One region of the Halalkalibacillus sediminis genome, then DNA from elsewhere that is predicted to be linked to it. Evidence: a T-box and tRNA genes for the amino acid it is inferred to sense, from the RefSeq annotation. Region 1 holds a T-box; the other holds one or more tRNA genes.
What was found. The T-box of region 1 lies ahead of argS (arginine--tRNA ligase). A T-box ahead of a tRNA ligase gene usually reads a tRNA of that ligase, here a tRNA-Arg.
Positions count from the first base shown of each region.

Region 2: it encodes a tRNA-Arg, which carries the amino acid that the T-box ahead of argS (arginine--tRNA ligase) is inferred to sense. The anticodon was not compared.

Region 1 covers NZ_PJNH01000004.1:119,236-128,651, reverse strand. Annotated here, with positions in the region: gene CEY16_RS13125 (hypothetical protein) at 1-24, opposite strand, end outside; gene CEY16_RS13120 (hypothetical protein) at 11-247, opposite strand; gene CEY16_RS13115 (hypothetical protein) at 338-850, opposite strand; gene CEY16_RS13110 (helix-turn-helix transcriptional regulator) at 843-1,052, opposite strand; gene CEY16_RS13105 (hypothetical protein) at 1,222-1,410, opposite strand; gene CEY16_RS13100 (iron chaperone) at 1,525-1,893, opposite strand; gene CEY16_RS13095 (GNAT family N-acetyltransferase) at 1,991-2,494, opposite strand; gene CEY16_RS13090 (DUF421 domain-containing protein) at 2,720-3,316, shown strand; gene CEY16_RS13085 (alpha/beta fold hydrolase) at 3,360-4,178, opposite strand; gene CEY16_RS13080 (DUF2087 domain-containing protein) at 4,415-5,179, shown strand; gene CEY16_RS13075 (DUF6176 family protein) at 5,195-5,539, shown strand; gene argS (arginine--tRNA ligase) at 5,625-7,316, opposite strand; T-box leader at 7,361-7,571, opposite strand; gene CEY16_RS13065 (hypothetical protein) at 7,665-8,138, opposite strand; gene CEY16_RS13060 (GNAT family N-acetyltransferase) at 8,178-8,639, opposite strand; gene CEY16_RS13055 (8-oxo-dGTP diphosphatase) at 8,679-9,131, opposite strand; gene CEY16_RS13050 (tubby C-terminal domain-like protein) at 9,170-9,416, opposite strand, start outside.
Region 2 covers NZ_PJNH01000002.1:552,600-562,015, forward strand. Annotated here, with positions in the region: gene CEY16_RS08860 (gluconeogenesis factor YvcK family protein) at 1-523, shown strand, start outside; gene whiA (DNA-binding protein WhiA) at 563-1,510, shown strand; gene CEY16_RS08870 (HPr family phosphocarrier protein) at 1,614-1,868, shown strand; gene CEY16_RS08875 (dihydrofolate reductase family protein) at 1,943-2,479, shown strand; gene clpP (ATP-dependent Clp endopeptidase proteolytic subunit ClpP) at 2,519-3,097, opposite strand; tRNA gene CEY16_RS08885 (tRNA-Arg) at 3,339-3,410, shown strand; gene CEY16_RS08890 (hypothetical protein) at 3,522-3,881, shown strand; gene CEY16_RS08895 (GGDEF domain-containing protein) at 4,103-5,215, opposite strand; gene CEY16_RS08900 (ATP-binding protein) at 5,713-6,141, shown strand; gene CEY16_RS08905 (glutaredoxin family protein) at 6,144-6,398, shown strand; gene CEY16_RS08910 (sugar-binding transcriptional regulator) at 6,684-7,715, shown strand; gene gap (type I glyceraldehyde-3-phosphate dehydrogenase) at 7,728-8,735, shown strand; gene CEY16_RS08920 (phosphoglycerate kinase) at 8,853-9,416, shown strand, end outside.

The DNA.
Region 1 (9,416 bases):
CTTCATTTCCTCAATTGTAGTCATAATAGTAAGACCTTTCGCCCAACTTCTTGATCTTTCCTTCTTCAACCGCTTTATTCCATCTCGAGATAGAGATTTCATTCAAAGCCTTCACTTCGCCTGGTGAACGAGGTCGATATCTCTTCACGCGACCTATGGGTTGTAATTCCTTCTTAATGATGGCATTCGCTCTTGTACGGTTATTAGTTACGGTTTCATTAATTTGTTCGAGTGTAAATTTCCTCATGGAACCGCACCACCTTTACGATTTTCTAATTACTTCAAGTATATACCAGAATTCCTAAGTGTAGAAGTCAAAGCTATTTACACTTGATTTCTATTCTTCAACGTATTGACGAATCTCACGGTAATAAATGACGTTGTGGATGATTAGCATGGCATACACCAGCAATATAAAAATATATCGATCTAGTGGAAAGTACATAACTACAACCAAAAGTGGAAGGGCTTGAAGATAGAAAGTGTACACTTTTTTTGTTGCTTTCTGAGTGACTTGTTTCCACATTTCATCTTTCTCCAAAAACTCAGTTGCATTATATAAAAAAGTAGCTCCTAACTTGTCGTCCGGATTCTCTTTGTTATGTCGTTTGACCTTAAATGAATAAAAAACGAAAAATATTGTGAGTAAAAGAGATCCAAGTATTATTGATATCACAGGTAAAGTATTTAGTGCGACATACATCCCTCCGTCTTCAACTACGAACACGTCTTCGAAATCATTAAGTGATATATCCACTGTATATACAACCCCATAGGTCCAAAAAGCGAGGATGATATAAAGAGCAATCATCCATAATGGATACTGAATTCTAAAGTCCTTTTTATTCATCCGAATCCCCCTCTAGCCAAAAAAGCTCATCCACTCGCACCTGCAGTTCCTTTGCCATTCTCAAAGACAAAGCAATAGATGGCGAAAAGTCACCTTTTTCAATGAAACCAATCGTTTGTCTCGTTACACCTACGCGATTAGCTAGTTCTGTTTGTGAAAAGCCATACCTAGCCCGTAACTCCCTTACTCTATTTCGGAGCATTTCTCCACTCCTTCCACACTAACTTATGTAAATTATTATATCCATAATGTAAACTATAATTAACATTAAGTCAATTATTATTTACATAAAAAAAAGCATCCAAAAATTAAATGGAACCACAAAAAAAACCATATCCACCTCTATTAGTGTGAATATGGCTTTTAATTATTTATCCCATTTTTCTGGGAGTACCGCTAGCTCTCTTAACATGTTGGCTTTCCATTCTATGATTCGAGTTGTAAGCGTTCTGTTGATTCTTTCCGGCTTGCTGTGATTGTTTTTTTCTTTCTAACTGCTGTTGGACAATCTCTTGCATGCTCAGCTTCTTCTTACTTTCATTTTTGTTTTCCTGGGTCATTAGTCGTTCACCCTCTACTATTCAATTTTTAATATCTCATTCCATTATATACGAATTTTCAAATTTTTACTTTTGAATATATATTCCGAAAATATAGCCCACTCTTTTTTTGTGTTATTTTCTCCAGAAATTTGTATAGTCTGCCTTGTCCTCAATGTTAAACTCTATCATCTTCTGAAGTAATGAATAATCGAATGGGCGATTCCATGGAAAACGTACGAGCTCCTTGCTGTGGTCAAACCCAGCAGCAACAATTTCATCTGAAAAGCGTAGAATCACTTTTCTTTCGGGTGCAACAGACATATGTTTCTTGGCCACACTAAAAGCAATAATAAAAGTTCCATGATCAGTAAACATAGGTTGATTCCATTTAACAACTGGCTCTAAATTCGGGTATTCCTTCATTACCCAACCTAACACTTCTTCCATCTCCGCTCTATGTTGAGGATCGATACCTGCTAAGTAATCTTTAAAAACTTCCATGTAGTGTCCTCCTTTGTGCCGCGTTTTTTCTTTATCTTACCACCAAACCTACTCTTAATTTAAAGGAAGTCTCCTCTACAAAATAGTGATGCTAATCTTAGATATTCTGCCATGTAAAATGAATGAAGGTAACATTCTCCCCATTCATTTCAAAGCTTTCTCCTTCTCCCATTCGAACAAATCCATTCTTCTCTAAGACTTTTTGCGAAGCGATATTGTTGGAAGTAGTTCTGGCATTTATTCTTTCAACGTCCTTTCGGTTTACATTTTCTAATAATAGTTTCAGCGCTCCAACTGCCACACCTTTACCTGTAAAAGATTCACCCACCCTATATCCGAGGTCTCCAGTCTTCGTTTCGAGGTCAATGGTAAGGTTTAGCCTGCCTAGAATCACATCACCTTCTTTTAACAAATAAAAATGAGATTCTCCCGATGCCTGTTCTTCTAATAAAGACGAGTGCCTTTCCTGGAATGTTTCCCATTGAAAATAATCCTCTCCTCTAGAAGGGACCATTTTTTCAAAAAAGTGTCGGTTCTCGAGTTCAAATTGATATAGCTGCTCCGCGTCTTGTGGTGATAATTTTTCAATTGAAAATTTCATAAACTCTTAACTCCCTTATGTAACTAATTACAGTAAATAATTCTTTTCTATTTAAAACCTATTCCTATGATGACTGATTCATTTTTTATAAAGAGCATTGTTAGGTCCCTATTTCCGCCTCTATTAGCTCTTTAATTATAGCAAATAATCAAAAACCGAAAATGTATATATTAATTTTGGAATCGCAAAATAAAAAAGATATAAATAACAAAGGTGGAGTAGTTTATGGATCTGAATATACTTTGGAAGGTAGTAGTCATTGTAATCGGAGGTATCTTGATCCTTAGGCTTGCTGGCAGAAAATCAATATCACAGTTAACAGTAGCTCAAACCGTGATAATGATTGCAGTAGGATCCTTAATTATTCAACCGGTGAGCGAAAATAATGTATGGGTCTCCATGCTTATTACACTTTTGATGATCGTTACTCTTATAATCGTAGAATATATCGTCTTAAAATTCGATGTTGCTGAATCATTTATTTATGGAAAGTCCGTTCTAGTTGTAGATAACGGGCAACTTGTTGAGAAGAATTTAAAACAGTTAAGACTAACTGTAGATATGTTGGAAGTTAGACTCAGACAACATAACGTCCACCGAATCAGTGATCTGCAATGGGCCACAATAGAATCAAATGGACAGCTCGGCTACTCCTTAAAGCCTGAGAAACAAAATGCTACTAAAGAAGATATCCAGCTACTTATGTCTGCACTTAAGGGTAATCAACCATTAAATAAAAACCAATCTAACCTTTCAGATGATATCTTTGTTGAAGTAAAAAATAAAAATCACTCGCGAAAGCCTCCTGAAAGGTTGAATTAATGAAATCACATTCACAAATTTGAGTCATTGGAACACTAACTTATTAAACAAAAGAAAGAATTTGTGAATAAACCTCTTGGGGTCTTTCTTCAGTAATTAAATGTCCAGCTTCTTTATAAGTAATTAATTTTGCGTTTGGTAAATCCTTTACTAATTTACGTCCCACATTTACAGGCACAACCCTGTCCTCTTCTCCCCATATTAATAGCGCTGGCGTATTGATTGAGCTGAGTTCGGCGGACGAAAGATCACCTTCTCGATGCCTCACTAACCTTATAAGAGATTTATAAAAAGGCTTTTCTGACAAAGGTCTCTTAAATTCGGATATCATTTCATCTGTAATCAACGAATGATCATACAATACATTTTTTAATGTTTCTCTAACCCCTTTTCGATTAACGTATCGGTAAGCGAACAAGTTAAAGAATGGAAAATACGTACTGTAAACAAGTAATTTATTCGCTCTTTTCATATAACCTGAACTACATAATAAGACGAGCTTATTTACTCTTTCAGGAGTCATTCTAGCAACGTTCAGAGCTACTTGACCTCCCATTGAGTGACCAACAAGAGTGGCTTTTTCTATCCCAAAATACTCCATACAACCCACAACTAGTTGAGCAAAACTAGTAAACGAATAATGAAAAGAATCTGCCTTTTCACTTCTTCCAAAACCCGGTAAATCAATAGCCACGACAGAAAAGTTTTCAGCTAAAAGGGGGATTACCTTGTTGAATGTGTAAGTTGAAGATAGAAACCCGTGAATTAAAAATATCGGGGGTTTTCCATTTAAAACATGTTCACAATATATCTCTACATTTGAAACAACGATAGTTTCCTTTGTTATCTTGGTCCCACTCATCATATTCACTCCATGCAATAAATTACTACAAATATTATCTGCAGTTTACAAAAAACTTAACCTACATTACTTTTTCGTTAACTTAACATTCCATATACCCTTAGCAAATAATGCTAACATGACATTCCTTAAAAATGACAATAAAAAATATAAAACTAATAGTCATCTGTTATTTTAACAAACAATATGTTATATTGTTTATAAATAATAAGATTATAATGGAAGGTGTTTATTGTATGTCTAAGGAAGGTATGTTTTGGAACTCAACAGTCGAAGAACTTTCCCAAGGGTATATTTATGACGACCAGAACGAAACATACATATGCCTCGTTTGTGACGAACCTTTTGAATGCGGAGTCATTTACCGTCGAGGCGATGTACTTTTAGAAGCGAAAAAAGCGGTTCAATATCACATTGAAGACGATCACGACTCCATGTTCGATTCTCTGTTGAGTATGGATAAAAAGTATACCGGATTATCTGATCACCAAAAAGAACTTCTTCATTATTTCAAAAGGGGTTTGGCTGATAAGGAAATCGTCAAAGAGTTGGACAGCGGAAGCCCCTCTACGATCAGAAATCATCGTTTTAAATTCAGAGAAAAAGAAAAGCAAGCGAAGGTATTCCTCGCAATCATGAACCTTTTAAAAAGTGATGAAAAGGAAAACAAAAATAGTTTGGTTGGAATCCATAAGGGGGCAAAAATGGTGGATGAACGATATACAATTACAGTAGAAGAAAAAGAGAAAGTATTATCTACCTATTTTGATGAGGGTGTTGAAGGTCCACTATCAACATTTCCAAGTAAAGAAAAACGTAAAATCATTGTGCTTCAGCAAATACTAAAATCTTTTAAATCGAATGAAGTCTATTCTGAGAAAGAAGTGAATGAAGTCCTAAAATCAAAATTCAACGACTTCGCGACATTAAGAAGATATATGATTGAATATGGTTTCATGGATCGAAGCAAAGATTGTACCAAGTATTGGGTAAAGAATTAAAGGTGGAATGAAATTATGGAAATTGAATTGACCCGATTCAAAGTAAAAAATGGGAAATCCCATAAAGTTGATGAGTGGTTGAACTTCCTCAGAGCTCATATGGACGAGCTTGAGGAAGGATTAGAAATCGAAAAAATGTACGTCGAAACAATTTTCAGAGAAGTGCTCAATGGTGAAGAATATTTGTACTGGTACTCCGTTCAAGGAAAGGGTGGGGTAGAAATTACCGAAAATGAGAACTGGATCGCAAAAAAGCATCTTGAATATTGGGAGGAGTGCATTGACCCCTCTTTTGGATTTGTTGATCTAAATACAGAAGTTGTAATGATACCTAAAAAGGTTAAAGCGCACATGAAATAACCCTGTTATCCTACTCGCTTACTACATTCAAATGCCAGCTGTCGTAAGAGCCCACTTCGTCAGCTGGCAGTTTTCCACTGTGATTTTACATCCTAGCCGGTGCTTTTATCCCTAAAAGTTTCAGCCCACCATTCAATACAATTGTTACTGACTTAACTAATGCTAATCTACTCTCCAACTGATCATCTTCTTGAAGAATTTTTATTTGACCATAATACTTGTTGAAATCTCTGCAGAGTTCTAATAGATATTTTGCAATATGCGATGGATCATTCTGAAAGTGGCTGCGTTCTACAACGTCAGGAAACCCCATCAGCTGTTTTACTACCTGCCAACCATATTCATCAGAAATTCCTTGCGGTGACTTCATCACTTCGTTCGCTTCAGCCTTCTTTAAAATAGACTTTGCTCTTGCATGTGTATATTGCACATATGGCCCTGTCGAACCTTCAAATCTCAGCATGTCATCAAGGGAAAATTCTACATTGTTTTTACGGTGATTTTTTAAGTCGTGAAAGATGATAGCTCCTACACCGACCATCTTTGCTACTTCTCTTTTGTTTTCTAGCTGCGGATTTTTAGTTTTAATATTTTCTTCAGCCAGATCAATTGCCTCCTTTATAACTTCCTCTAAGAGGACAACTTTCCCCTTCCTGGTCGACATCTTTTTGCCTTCTTTAAGAATAAAACCAAATGATACATGCTGCATGTTTTTAGCCCATTCATAGCCCATCTTCTCAAGTACCAAAAATAATTGCTGAAAATGGATACTCTGTTCCTGACCCACCACATAAATCGCTTTATCAAATTGGAACTTGTTATATCTATAGATCGCAGCCGTCAAATCTCTTGTTGCATATAAAGTAGCTCCATCAGACTTTCTGATTAAAGAAGGAGGTAAATCATATTCACTCAATTCAACAACCTCAGCACCCTCGGAGTATTTAAGTAACCCCCTGTTAGAAATTAAATCAATCGTTTGAACCATTTTGTCATTGTAAAATGCTTCTCCATGGAAAGAATCGAACTCCACATCCAATAGCTGATAAATTTTCTCAAATTCCTTCAAAGACTCATCGCGAAACCACTTCCATAGTTGCAACGCTTCTTCGTTTCCTTCTTCTAAGTTTTTAAACCACTTTCTTGCTTCATCCTCTAGTTTTGGTTTGTATTCCGCTTCTTCATGAAACCTAACGTAAAGATCCAATAATTCTTTAATGGGATTCCTCCGTACCTTTTGTTCCTCACCCCAGTATTTATAAGCAGCGATTAATTTCCCAAACTGAGTACCCCAATCTCCAATATGATTAATCTTGACCGTCTGAAAACCACACTTTTCAGCTATTGTTGAGAGCGAATTTCCGATAACTGTTGAACGTAAATGACCCATAGAAAATGGCTTAGCGATATTAGGTGACGAAACATCCAACACAATCTTTTTTCCTTCACCAATAGTATGTGAGCCATACTTCTCCCCCTCCTCAATTATATTCTTCAAAGTGATCTCACTGACATAATCTTTGTTTAAAAATCCGTTCAAATAAGGGCCATCAGCCACAACCTCTTCAAAAAGTGGATCATTAAATTCTTCAGCTAATTCGTTCGCAATCTGAGCAGGTGATTTCTTCAATATTTTTGCTAGAGCGAAGCAAGGAAAGGCTAGTTCTCCTTGTTCTTTGTATTTGGGCTTTTCAATCAACCCTATTACTTCCTGCTTACCCAACTTTCCGTCGAGATTTTGAACAATACAATCTGCGTATGTTTCAACTAAATTCATCCAAACAACCTCCTTTATATAAAATAAAAAAATCCCGCCTCTTATACAGAGACGAGATTACCCGTGGTACCACTCTTGTTGTTCCATTATAGAACCAACTCAAATAATTGATAACGGGAATAACCCGACCTACCCTACTTTTGTTTCAGGAGGTATCTCAGAAGTGCGGTTCGTTATGAAAAGTTTATTAGGCTTCCACCAACCCTAACTCGCTTGAAACTTGATCATAATTACTCTCTTCATCACCGAAAAATTATATTATTTGAAATTATATACAATTGGTTTTACTAATGCAAGGTTTTCTTACAATATATTCAACATTTCTAGACCGATGATAGCCAAACTTCTTTAAATGTTCAGATCACTCACCTTTATTTCACTTACAACCGGGTTCTCTACCGCAACTACATCAATGAGGTGGTTCAAGGTCGGAATTTGATAATGCTTAATATTTTCTGTTGGGTGTAAATGGTGTGCCAATGTACCTTTTTTGATGTAATCTATAAATCTCGATTGAGAATAAATTCGAAACATACCTCCACTATATTTTTCATACTCATCAAATGGAGAATAACTTTCCTCAACAACTGAATAACTGATATACCAATAAAAATCTACTTGTATTATACTATCATCCATCACATATGGACTCGACTTAACCACTTCTTTACTTTCCAAGATAGTACGCCCTGCTTCATCGCCAATGTGACCGCGCTGCAATTGGATCCTTAGTGGTGGTTTTTCTTCACCTTCAGAAAAACCGATGTCTTTGATAAATAAATCTGCTGGTTCCTCATTCATGTAATCTTCGAATTCAGGCACAATGATACCTCCATCCAGGTATAGGGAATTGAATCCTCATTACAATTCTTTGCAAACTATTTCTCTAGTTCTCACAAAGCCATGCTTTTCGTAAAACATTCTTGCACGGTCATTTTTAATCCAGTAGTCTAACTCAATAAACTTGATTTTTCGCTCTGCAGTGAAGTTAATGACTTGATCCATCAGAAAAGTTCCATACCCTCTACCTTCTTTATTCTTCTTTAAACTAATCTGATGAACGTAGACACAAGAATATCTTTTTTTGAAGATACTTTCGGATTGTTCCTTCACTTCAAGCCATACATAACCGAATGCCTCGTCACCATCGACACCTTTGAAAAAATAATGGTTCTCTTTATCAACCATTTCCTCAAAGAACACCTGAAACTTTTCATAGTTATAGGGCTGAAATCGTTCAGGGAAAAGGGAGTGATGTAAACCGTGGACATACTCATTTAATCTAGCAATTAGTTCAAAATCTTTTGTTGGGGTAAATTCCATTATATTAACTCCTTGTTACTAGCACTTGATAAAGTTGGCCTATAAAAGCCTTAAAACATTCTCTTCTCCGGCTCGATCATAGAAAAATTCACTCAATTCTTCTGATTCGAAGACTTTATACATTTCTTCAAAATCATTAGCCAACTGATACTCATGCAAATCATCTTTATTAATCCAAAAAATTTCACCTTCATCTGATGATGCCAAATCTCCAGTAAATTTGTCCGTCTTATAAAAGAACACAATATATCGCTCATCATTCTTCGTTTGAAATTGTTTCACACCACACAGAGATGGGTTTTCAATCTTCAAACCCGTTTCTTCAAGTACTTCTCTAACAACGGATTCAGTGAATGATTCTCCTTTTTCGATATGGCCTCCAGGAAAGGTAATGCCTGGCCAATTACTTTTCAAGCGATCCTGAACCAAAATACGATCGCCTTCATATATCATACACATATTTGTAAGTACAACCTTTTCACTTTTGCTCAACTTAACTCACCAAACCCTTTATGTTTTTTCACTTCTGTTTATTGCCCAAACTGATAGTTAAATAGAATATAAACCATACATAACATTTTGGCGTCATGCTCAGTGCCATGGCTAGGTGTAAACTGGTATACAAACCCCCGAGCCCTTTCACCTGATGCTACAGTATTTTCATCCACACTGACCTCAGTTTTTGAACCAATACCAAATGACCTGTACCAATAAGTCTTATGGTCATATTCAAGAAAGAGACTTTCTTTTAGTTTAGAAGCATTTTTTATTGAGAGA
Region 2 (9,416 bases), on a different contig from region 1:
ACGTGGGGAATCAAGTATTGCGGAAGTAGGAAAACCGATTAAAAGGGTTTTCTATGAGCCCTCGCAGGTCCAACCACTGCCTGAAGCGGTGAAATCAATCGAAAACGCTGAATTGATTGTCATAGCACCGGGTAGTTTATACACGAGTATTTTGCCGAATTTAATTTCCCCGGAAATAAAAAATGCATTAAAACGAACGAAAGCCAAATCTGTTTACGTATGCAACATTATGACTCAACATGGAGAAACGAGTCACTATAAGGCATCGGACCATATTCACGCGATACATAGACATGTAGAAGACGAGTTCATGGATATGATTATTATGCATTCGAATTCGATTGAACAGGATATTCGAATGGAGTATGCGAAGCAACAAGCTGAACCGGTGCAGTGCGATGAAGATAACCTTCGCGAAATTGGCGTCGAAGTTATTCAAGGAAATATCGCAAATCTGCAAAAAGACGGTACATTGAAGCACAATGAGCATAAAATCGCAAAAATACTTTACGAGTTGTTATAATTAAAGGATAGAAGTTTTAAAGAATGAAGGAGAATGATTATGTCATTCGCATCAGAGACCAAAAAAGAATTGACGAACATAGAGATTGACGACTGTTGCAAATCATCTGAATTAGCTGCTTTGATTCGTATGAACGGATCATTATCTTTTTCGAATCAGCAATATATTTTAGATGTCCAGACGGAAAACGCAGCGATTGCTAGAAGAATTTATACACTGATCAAAAAGCTGTACGATTCTCCTGTAGAGTTGTTAGTGCGGAAAAAAATGCGTCTGAAAAAGAACAATATCTATATAGTTAGAATGTATGAGGGTGTTAAAAGCTTACTAACTGATCTAGAAATATTAGAAGAGCCTTTCACTTTCAAGAGGAATATCTCTGAAAGGTATTTAGAAAAAGACTGTTGCAGGAAGTCTTATCTGAGAGGTGCATTTTTAGCAGGCGGATCTGTTAATAATCCTGAAACGTCCTCTTACCATTTGGAGATTTTCACATTTTATCAGGAGCATAACGAAGCACTATGTGAATTGATGAACAAATATCGCTTGAATGCGAAGACTCATGAACGCAAAAAGGGTTATATCACTTATTTAAAAGAAGCGGAAAAAATAACTGAATTGCTTATTTTAATCGGTGCTCACCAAGCGTTATTAAAATTTGAAGATATCCGTATTCTCCGCGATATGCGTAACTCCGTGAACCGGATTGTCAACTGTGAAACAGCGAACCTGAATAAAACGATTGGCGCCGCATTCAGACAAGTGGAGAACATTAAATATATCGATCAAACGGTCGGTTTAGAGTCCTTACCAGAAAAACTGAGAGAAGTAGCCCAGTTGCGTATTGACCACCAAGATGTTTCGTTGAAGGAACTTGGTGAGTTATCTACCAACGGGAAAATCAGTAAGTCAGGGATTAACCATCGTTTGAAGAAAATTGATGAGTACGCCGAGAAATTAAGAAAAGGTGAACTCTTGGAAAACTAGTCATCAGGCGTTGTTCAAATGGTTAAAATCATGTATAATGAAGCAAATAAAAACGCTTACAATCTTGTGAAGAAAACCACTTGAATGGAGAGGGGTAGAAGTTTTGGTTGAAAAGGAAATTACGGTTAAACTAGAAACAGGACTGCAAGCCAGACCTGCTGCAAAGTTCGTACAAGAAGCAAATCGATATTCCTCTGATATTTTCTTAGAAAAAGACGGGAAACGTGTAAACGCAAAAAGCATCATGGGTGTTATGAGTTTAGCAATCGGCTCCAATGAAGTAGTTGCGATCAGCACAGAAGGACCTGATGAAGATCAGGCGCTAGAATCTTTAATTACTTTAGTTGAAAGTGAATAATTGTGAGTTAATGTGCACGGACTAATCAGGGCCGTGCGCATTTTTTAATCCAAAATAAGTGGGAGGGATTTGACTTGGACTCTAACAGAAAAGTCATTTTGTTCATTGCTACAAGTTTGGATGGGTTTATTGCTGACCCTGATGGTGGAATCGAGTGGTTACAAAAAGCAGAAAGTGTTGGTAATGGTGATAATGGATTTGGAAGGTTTTACGATACTGTGGATACCCTTTTCATGGGAAGAAAAACGTACGATCATCTTATGACTTTAGTCGATGAATTTCCTCACCAAGATAAAGAAGCTTATGTATTTACACGATCCGATCGAAGTACGGAAGAGCATGTGAACTTTGTGGATCAAGATATGCCTACCTTTGTTCAAAACTTGAAGCAACAAGAAGGAAAGAATTTGTGGTTGGTGGGAGGCGCGGATTTGACTGATGAGTTCATGCAGAATCAGTTGATTGACGAGATGATCATTACGATAATCCCGGTGGTCTTAGGAAAAGGAATCCCGCTGTTCAAATCAACGGACTTTTCATATGACTTGGAGTTACATTACACGGAACGGTTCGGTGACTTCATGCAACTTCACTATAAAGTAAAAAAATAGACTACCGATCAATTCGGTAGTCTATTTATGTGCTTTCAATTATTTTTGCATTACATCGTCAACTAAGCCATATTCTTTCGCTTGTTCAGCAGTCATGAAGTTGTCACGATCTGTATCGCGCTCAATGATTTCCATTGGTTGACCTGTGCGTTCGGAAAGAATTTTATTCAATTTCTCGCGCATTTCAACAATGCGTTTCGCATGGATTTGAATGTCACTAGCTTGACCTTGCGTACCACCTAATGGTTGGTGAATCATTACTTCACTGTTTGGTAGTGCGTAACGTTTTCCTGGTTCACCCGCTGCAAGTAGGAAAGATCCCATAGATGCAGCCATACCAACACAAATAGTTGATACATTAGGTTTAATGAACTGCATAGTGTCGTAAATAGCCATTCCAGCTGTAATCGATCCACCTGGTGAATTGATGTATAGTGAAATGTCTTTATCCGGATCATCTGCAGCTAAGAATAACATCTGAGCAACGATGGAATTTGCCACATTGTCGTCTACAGGGCCTCCAAGCATGATGATACGGTCTTTAAGTAAGCGAGAATAAATATCGTAAGCACGTTCTCCGCGGTTTGTCTGTTCAATGACTGTAGGTATTAAGTTCATAAAAAATATGCCTCCCTTATTCCTTATCTTTGATTTAACATCTTTATCTTACTTGATTGGTCAATAAAGGTCAAACAAAATGTTCACCTTTTACTATATGCACCTTTAACAATTTTCCCAACATCAAAAGCAAATAAACGTAGCAATTACTACAACATTATCATATGTCAGTGAAAATCAGAAAAGACGAGCTTGAATTATATTTGTAGAAAACGTATAATTACTATTGCGATTTAAACACGCCCTCGTGGTGTAATGGATAACACGCAAGATTCCGGTTCTTGTAATGAAGGTTCGACTCCTTCCGAGGGCATACATAGGTGTTTGAAGGTCACTTTTAAAACCTTTAGAATCTCCCTAATCCCTTTAATATCAAGGGTTGGGGAGATTTCTTATTTTTCGAGTCTACGGAGGAGGTTATACGATGGGGTACATATTATTAATCATTAACACAATAATCATTATATTTTCCTATTGGTTTGTGACGGGGGGATATGACTATTTATGGGATTTTAATTCAACATTAGAGGAAATTATGTTAGCCATAATTTTTTTGGCTGTCATTTATTTGGTGTTTTGGGGTATGGTTGGTGTAATAAAAAAAAGAGCCCCACACTTGTTCAAAAACACACTGGTTTGGTTGGCAGTAACTCCTAATATTATTGTTGCAATTCTATTATTTGTGAACGCCTACTATACATCGCTGGGGGTATATTCAGCTTTTTTGGGACTAACTGTTTTAGTTTCTGTGGTAGTAATCCCTACATTGATTAATAAAATCTAAAAGCATCAATTTTTACCCCCACGATTTGAAGGTGGCCTGTTGCTTTTCCGACTGACAAGATGTGTTAGTGTCGACGTTGGTCACAGGACGTGACCGAACCAAGTCGACCCGCAGGAGTCTCGCGTTTTTTCTATATCAATGATAAATACAACAATGAGCTTTAACAGAGCCTTTCTTATAAATAACATTGTTTGCGAAGGGGGCATGTCCGTTTAGAGAAGTTATACTTTAATGTACTCTTCACTTTCTTTAGATGAGAAGGAAACTTTGTTTCTACCCGTTTGTTTTGCTCTATATAACGCTTGATCTGCCTCTTCTATAAGCATTGAGGGTCTTTCGGTTGTTTCGTTGTAGCTGGCTACCCCTATAGAAACTGTGATTGAAATGGCTTGACCTGTAGTCAATTCAAATGAATAATTTTTGACTGCTGATCGAATTTTTTCGCTTAAATCTGAGGCTCTTTTTAAGGGACAATCTAAGAGAATGATTGTGAATTCTTCTCCACCATTTCGACTAACGATATCATATGGTCGAACAGTATTTTTTAAGATTTTACTCAAATTGATAAGTACTTGGTCGCCCTCTTTATGTCCATAAGTATCGTTCACTTTCTTGAAATGATCGATATCAATATATAATAGGGAGAGGCTCTCACCTTTTTCCTCTGCTTGAGTACTAATAACGTTAAACGTTTCATCAAACCTCCGGACGTTATGAAGTCCTGTTAATCCATCAGTAGCTGCCTCAGATTTGTATTTATACAAAAGCCTGTGGCTTCTCCGGACAAACTCGACCGTGTAGAATGAAACAAAACCAGCAAAGTATGAAATGATCCAGTAAGAGACAATCAAAACGAACAATCGATCAAAATTGGGTAATAGGTAAGAAATAAAAGCTGCAAATATAATATTGGAAGCTGTTATTGATAGAAAGATCTTTTTCTTCTTAGATAAAGAAAGTCTTATGATTAACAGTGTTGCAGCAGTAATAAGTATGATTAAAGCAAAAGCAAAAAAAGCAGACATAGTAAACCCTATTAAAAAACGCCCCAAAATAATGCAAGTCATCGTGATAATTGCTGGGATGGCGCCACCATAATAAGTTACCATAATAACGGGGATATGGCGTAAGTCGATGAACGTCTGGTTAATTTCAATACTATATAGCATGAGAATGTTGCTTAAAATACCTCCAAGCATACCCACTATAAATTTACTTCTCAATGGTGAAGTAAGGGTCAAGGGTGTAGAAGAGGTTGATTGAGTATATAAAAATATTGCTGAAATCAAAATTGCGAAATTAGATAAAAGCTCTTTAAGTATTATGTGAATCACCTTTATTCAGTTAAAACTTTTGTTTAATAATATAAGCTACCAAAATGAAATGTTTGTTTTATTGTAAACAGAGTAATGAACAATAAAATGACTAGTTACATATTATACAATTTTAAGAGAGGGTCAAACGTTAACAGTTTGAACATTTAGTGACTTAAAGATAGAAAGCATTACAACTATGTTTGCTAAGTGATCGCAACCACATGAAGAACATCAATATACAGAGGGGTTGCATTAGAATAATGAAAAAATGCCGCTTAATATGATAGTATTTGTAGCTGAATCATATAAAAGGTTGATTATCTGAGTAAATCGAATTAATAATAGTGGTGATTATTCATGCAAAATCATTCAATGACTGATATACTTCAAAGGTAAGAAAAAAGAACTATCTTAAATGTACTAAAATAGGCTATGTTGAATAGTTTTAATTATCAGCACATTGGGTACAATTTTTAAGACTAACTAAAATACTTACTAATGAGGTATATACTTAAATGTTAAAAAAACGCATGTACATGTTGCAGGACCTGCCAGATTTCAAGATCGTAAGAAAAGATTTGAATCCAAAGCTTGTTCAATACTTCTATGAAGACCAAATGTTGGTTGACCTAGCTATTTATGAAGCATATACAAATGCGTTCATTCACGGTAATAAAAGAAATACTGATAAAATGATTCAAATTACCCTCTTATTTTTGCATCATTCGATGATTATTCGGGTAAGGGATGAAGGAGAAGGATTTTCTCATAAGCAAGTGAAGGAAAAAGCAATGAAAAGAGTGAATGCTCCTCTTGAAGACCAATTGGATCACGGAAGAGGATTAATCATAATGCACCAAATGATGGATAGTTTGCATTTTTCCTCTTCAGGGAATGAGGTCATCATGAGAAAGTGGTATACTTCTAATCGTAAAGGGGATTAACGATGACAGATAGATTAACTGTGTATTTTTACACCAAGGCGAAATGTAAATTGTGCGACGAGTCGAAAGAGTTACTGCAAATGCTACAAAAAGTGTATCATTTCAATATAATCGAACAGAATATATATCAAAATGAAAGATTACTTGATGAGTATCATTTATCGATTCCTGTCGTTCGCATTGATCAAGATGAGTTGACTGCGGAAGACATGGATATTGTAACAATGGAAGATTTCATTACTAAACGGCTGCATTAAAGAAGCGTTAATTGTTAAATACGCTTCTTTTTGCTATCATATAGAAAGAAGAAATTTTTTTGGAATGCGTGGGACGTTTTTTGTCTATCGCAAGGACTTCAAACGACCAATGAGGTTTAATCGGTCCCACTTTTCCGCCAATTAGTGAAGGACTACCTTCTAGTTTCTTTGTACTTTAAGAAATATTAACTTTATTAAAGGGTTAAAGTATGTGAAAAACAAAGGCTTTCGCCATTAGGACTTGGCGAGAAGCCAAGTTTTTCTCAAAAGTAGGTGATTCGGCGATTGCAGAAACTATTTCAGTTCCAACAGAAATTAGTACCTGATTTACTTGAGATTATTGAAAAACGTTATGAGATTTTGAAAAAGATTTATAGTCTTCAACCTGTTGGTCGTAGGTCATTGGCGATCGAAGTCGGTAAGACGGAACGTCAAATTCGCAGTGAGATTGAATTTTTCCAAAAGAATGGTTTGATTTTAGTTACAGGAAAAGGAATGTATGTCTCACAAGAAGGGCAAGAATTAATCGAGATGTATGGTTCTGCAGTGCGTGAATTGACTGATTTAGAGCATCTGGAAAAAGAGTTAGCAAAGCAATTACCTGTTAAAGAAGTACACATCGTTCGTGGTAATGCGGATGAAGATGAAAGTGTAAAATCTGATTTAGGAAAAATCGCTGCTGAGGCAGTTATGAGCCGATTAAAAGATCAGATGATCATTACTGTTACAGGTGGTTCGACAGTAGCTGCAGTAGCTGACTATTTGAAACCTAAGTCGGGCGTCAGACCATTATTCGTCCCAGCCAGAGGAGGACTCGGTACCATGTATGAGTACCAAGCGAGCTCGATATGTGTAAAGATGGCTGGACAAATGGATGGCGAGTACCGTTTGTTATATGTCCCTGATGCTATTGACTGGGATTTGCATTCAAAAGTTTTAGAAGAACCTTCTGTCAAAGAAGTAATGAGTAAAATTGAGCAATCGAGCTTAACGATTCATGGTGTTGGGGATGCTTTGACAATGGCGAAGAGAAGAAATTCAAACGCCGAAGAACTGAAAAAAATCCAACATCAACAAGCAATTGGTGAAGCATTTGGTTATTACTTCGATGAAAACGGGAAAACTGTTCAAAGAGTCCACTCAGTGGGAATGTCTAAAGAGCGGTTGTCCAATATCGAACATGTAGTAACGGTTGCAGGAGGATCATCGAAAAGTAAGGCAATATCCGCCTATTTCAAATGGGGAAAAAGCGATGTATTAGTTATAGATGAAGCACTTGCCCAAAAAATGCTTTCAGATAAAACAAATAACCTTTAGGAGGAATTTTTTATGACAGTAAAATTAGGAATCAACGGTTTTGGAAGAATTGGTCGTCGAGTATTTCGCGCAGCAATGGACAATGACAACGTGGAAGTAGTTGCAATAAATGATTTAACAGATGCAGAAATGCTTGCACATTTATTGAAGTACGATACAGTCCACGGAGAACTGAATGTGGAAGTAAGTGCTGAAGGCGATAATATTGTTGTAGATGGCAAAGAAATCAAAGTTAAATCTGAACGTGATCCAGCACAATTGGCATGGAATAATGACGGCGTTGAAGTTGTAATTGAATCTACTGGTCGTTTCACGCACCGTGACGATGCGAAGAAACACTTGGAAGCTGGTGCGAAGAAAGTCATCATCTCAGCTCCAGGTAAAGAGGAAGATGTCAGCCTAGTTATGGGCGTTAACGAAGATAAGTATGACAAAGACAGTCATCATGTCATTTCCAATGCGTCATGTACAACTAACTGTCTAGCTCCTGTTGCTAAAGTTCTTAGTGACAAATTCGGATTGAAGCGCGGTATGATGACGACTGTACACTCATACACGAACGATCAACAAATCTTGGACTTGCCTCATAAAGATTACCGCCGTGCTCGTGCAGCAGCAGAAAATATTATTCCGACAACGACTGGTGCAGCTGAAGCAGTTGCAAAAGTTCTACCAGAAGTTAAAGGTAAATTGACAGGTATGGCTATGCGTGTTCCGACACCTAACGTATCATTAGTAGACTTGGTTGTTGAATTGGATCAAAACGTATCTGCTGAAGATGTAAACAAAGCATTCAAAGAAGCTTCAGAAGGTGACTTGAAAGGTGTTCTAGGTTATACAGATTTAGAATTAGTATCTCGTGACTATAACGGAAACCCTCTATCTTCAATCGTAGATGGACAATCAACTCTAGTTATCGAAGACAACATGGTGAAGGTCGTATCATGGTATGACAACGAATCTGGTTATTCTCACCGTTGTGTAGACCTTGCTGAATACGTAGCAAGCAAAGGACTATAAAAGTCCATCACTTTAAACAAAGAAAAATTTTATAAAAAATGATAGACTGAAAAGGAGGAGCATCAACATGTTCCTCCTTGTTGTGTACATACTTATTGTGATGGAGGGATGATCATTATGAAAAAAATGAATGTAAGAGATGTGGATTTGAAAGGGAAAACAGTATTTTGTCGTGTTGATTTCAATGTACCTATTTCTAAAGGTGAAATTTCAGATGATACACGGATTCAAGCTGCTTTACCGACAATCATGTACATGATTGAAAAGAAGGCGAAGGTCATATTGGCGACGCACCTTGGTCGACCAGATGGAAAAGTGGACGAAGAACTCCGTTTAGATCCCGTAGCACAATATTTGAGCAACCTCATTCAAAAACCAGTTTATAAAACAGATGATGTTTTCAGCGAAGACGTTGAAAATGCAGCGAAAAATTTAGGAGAAGGCGATGTTTTACTTTTAGAAAATATGCGCTTTCACCCGGGTGAAAAATCCAATGATGAAGAGTTATCAAAACAATTAGCAGGCTTAGCTGATCTATATGTAAATGACGCGTTTGGAACGGCTCATCGTGCACATGCTTCAACAGAAGGTGTAGCAAAGCATTTACCTGCCGTTTCAGGATTCTTGATGGAAAAAGAAATCGAAGTGTTAGGACAAGCTTTAGAGGATCCACAACGTCCT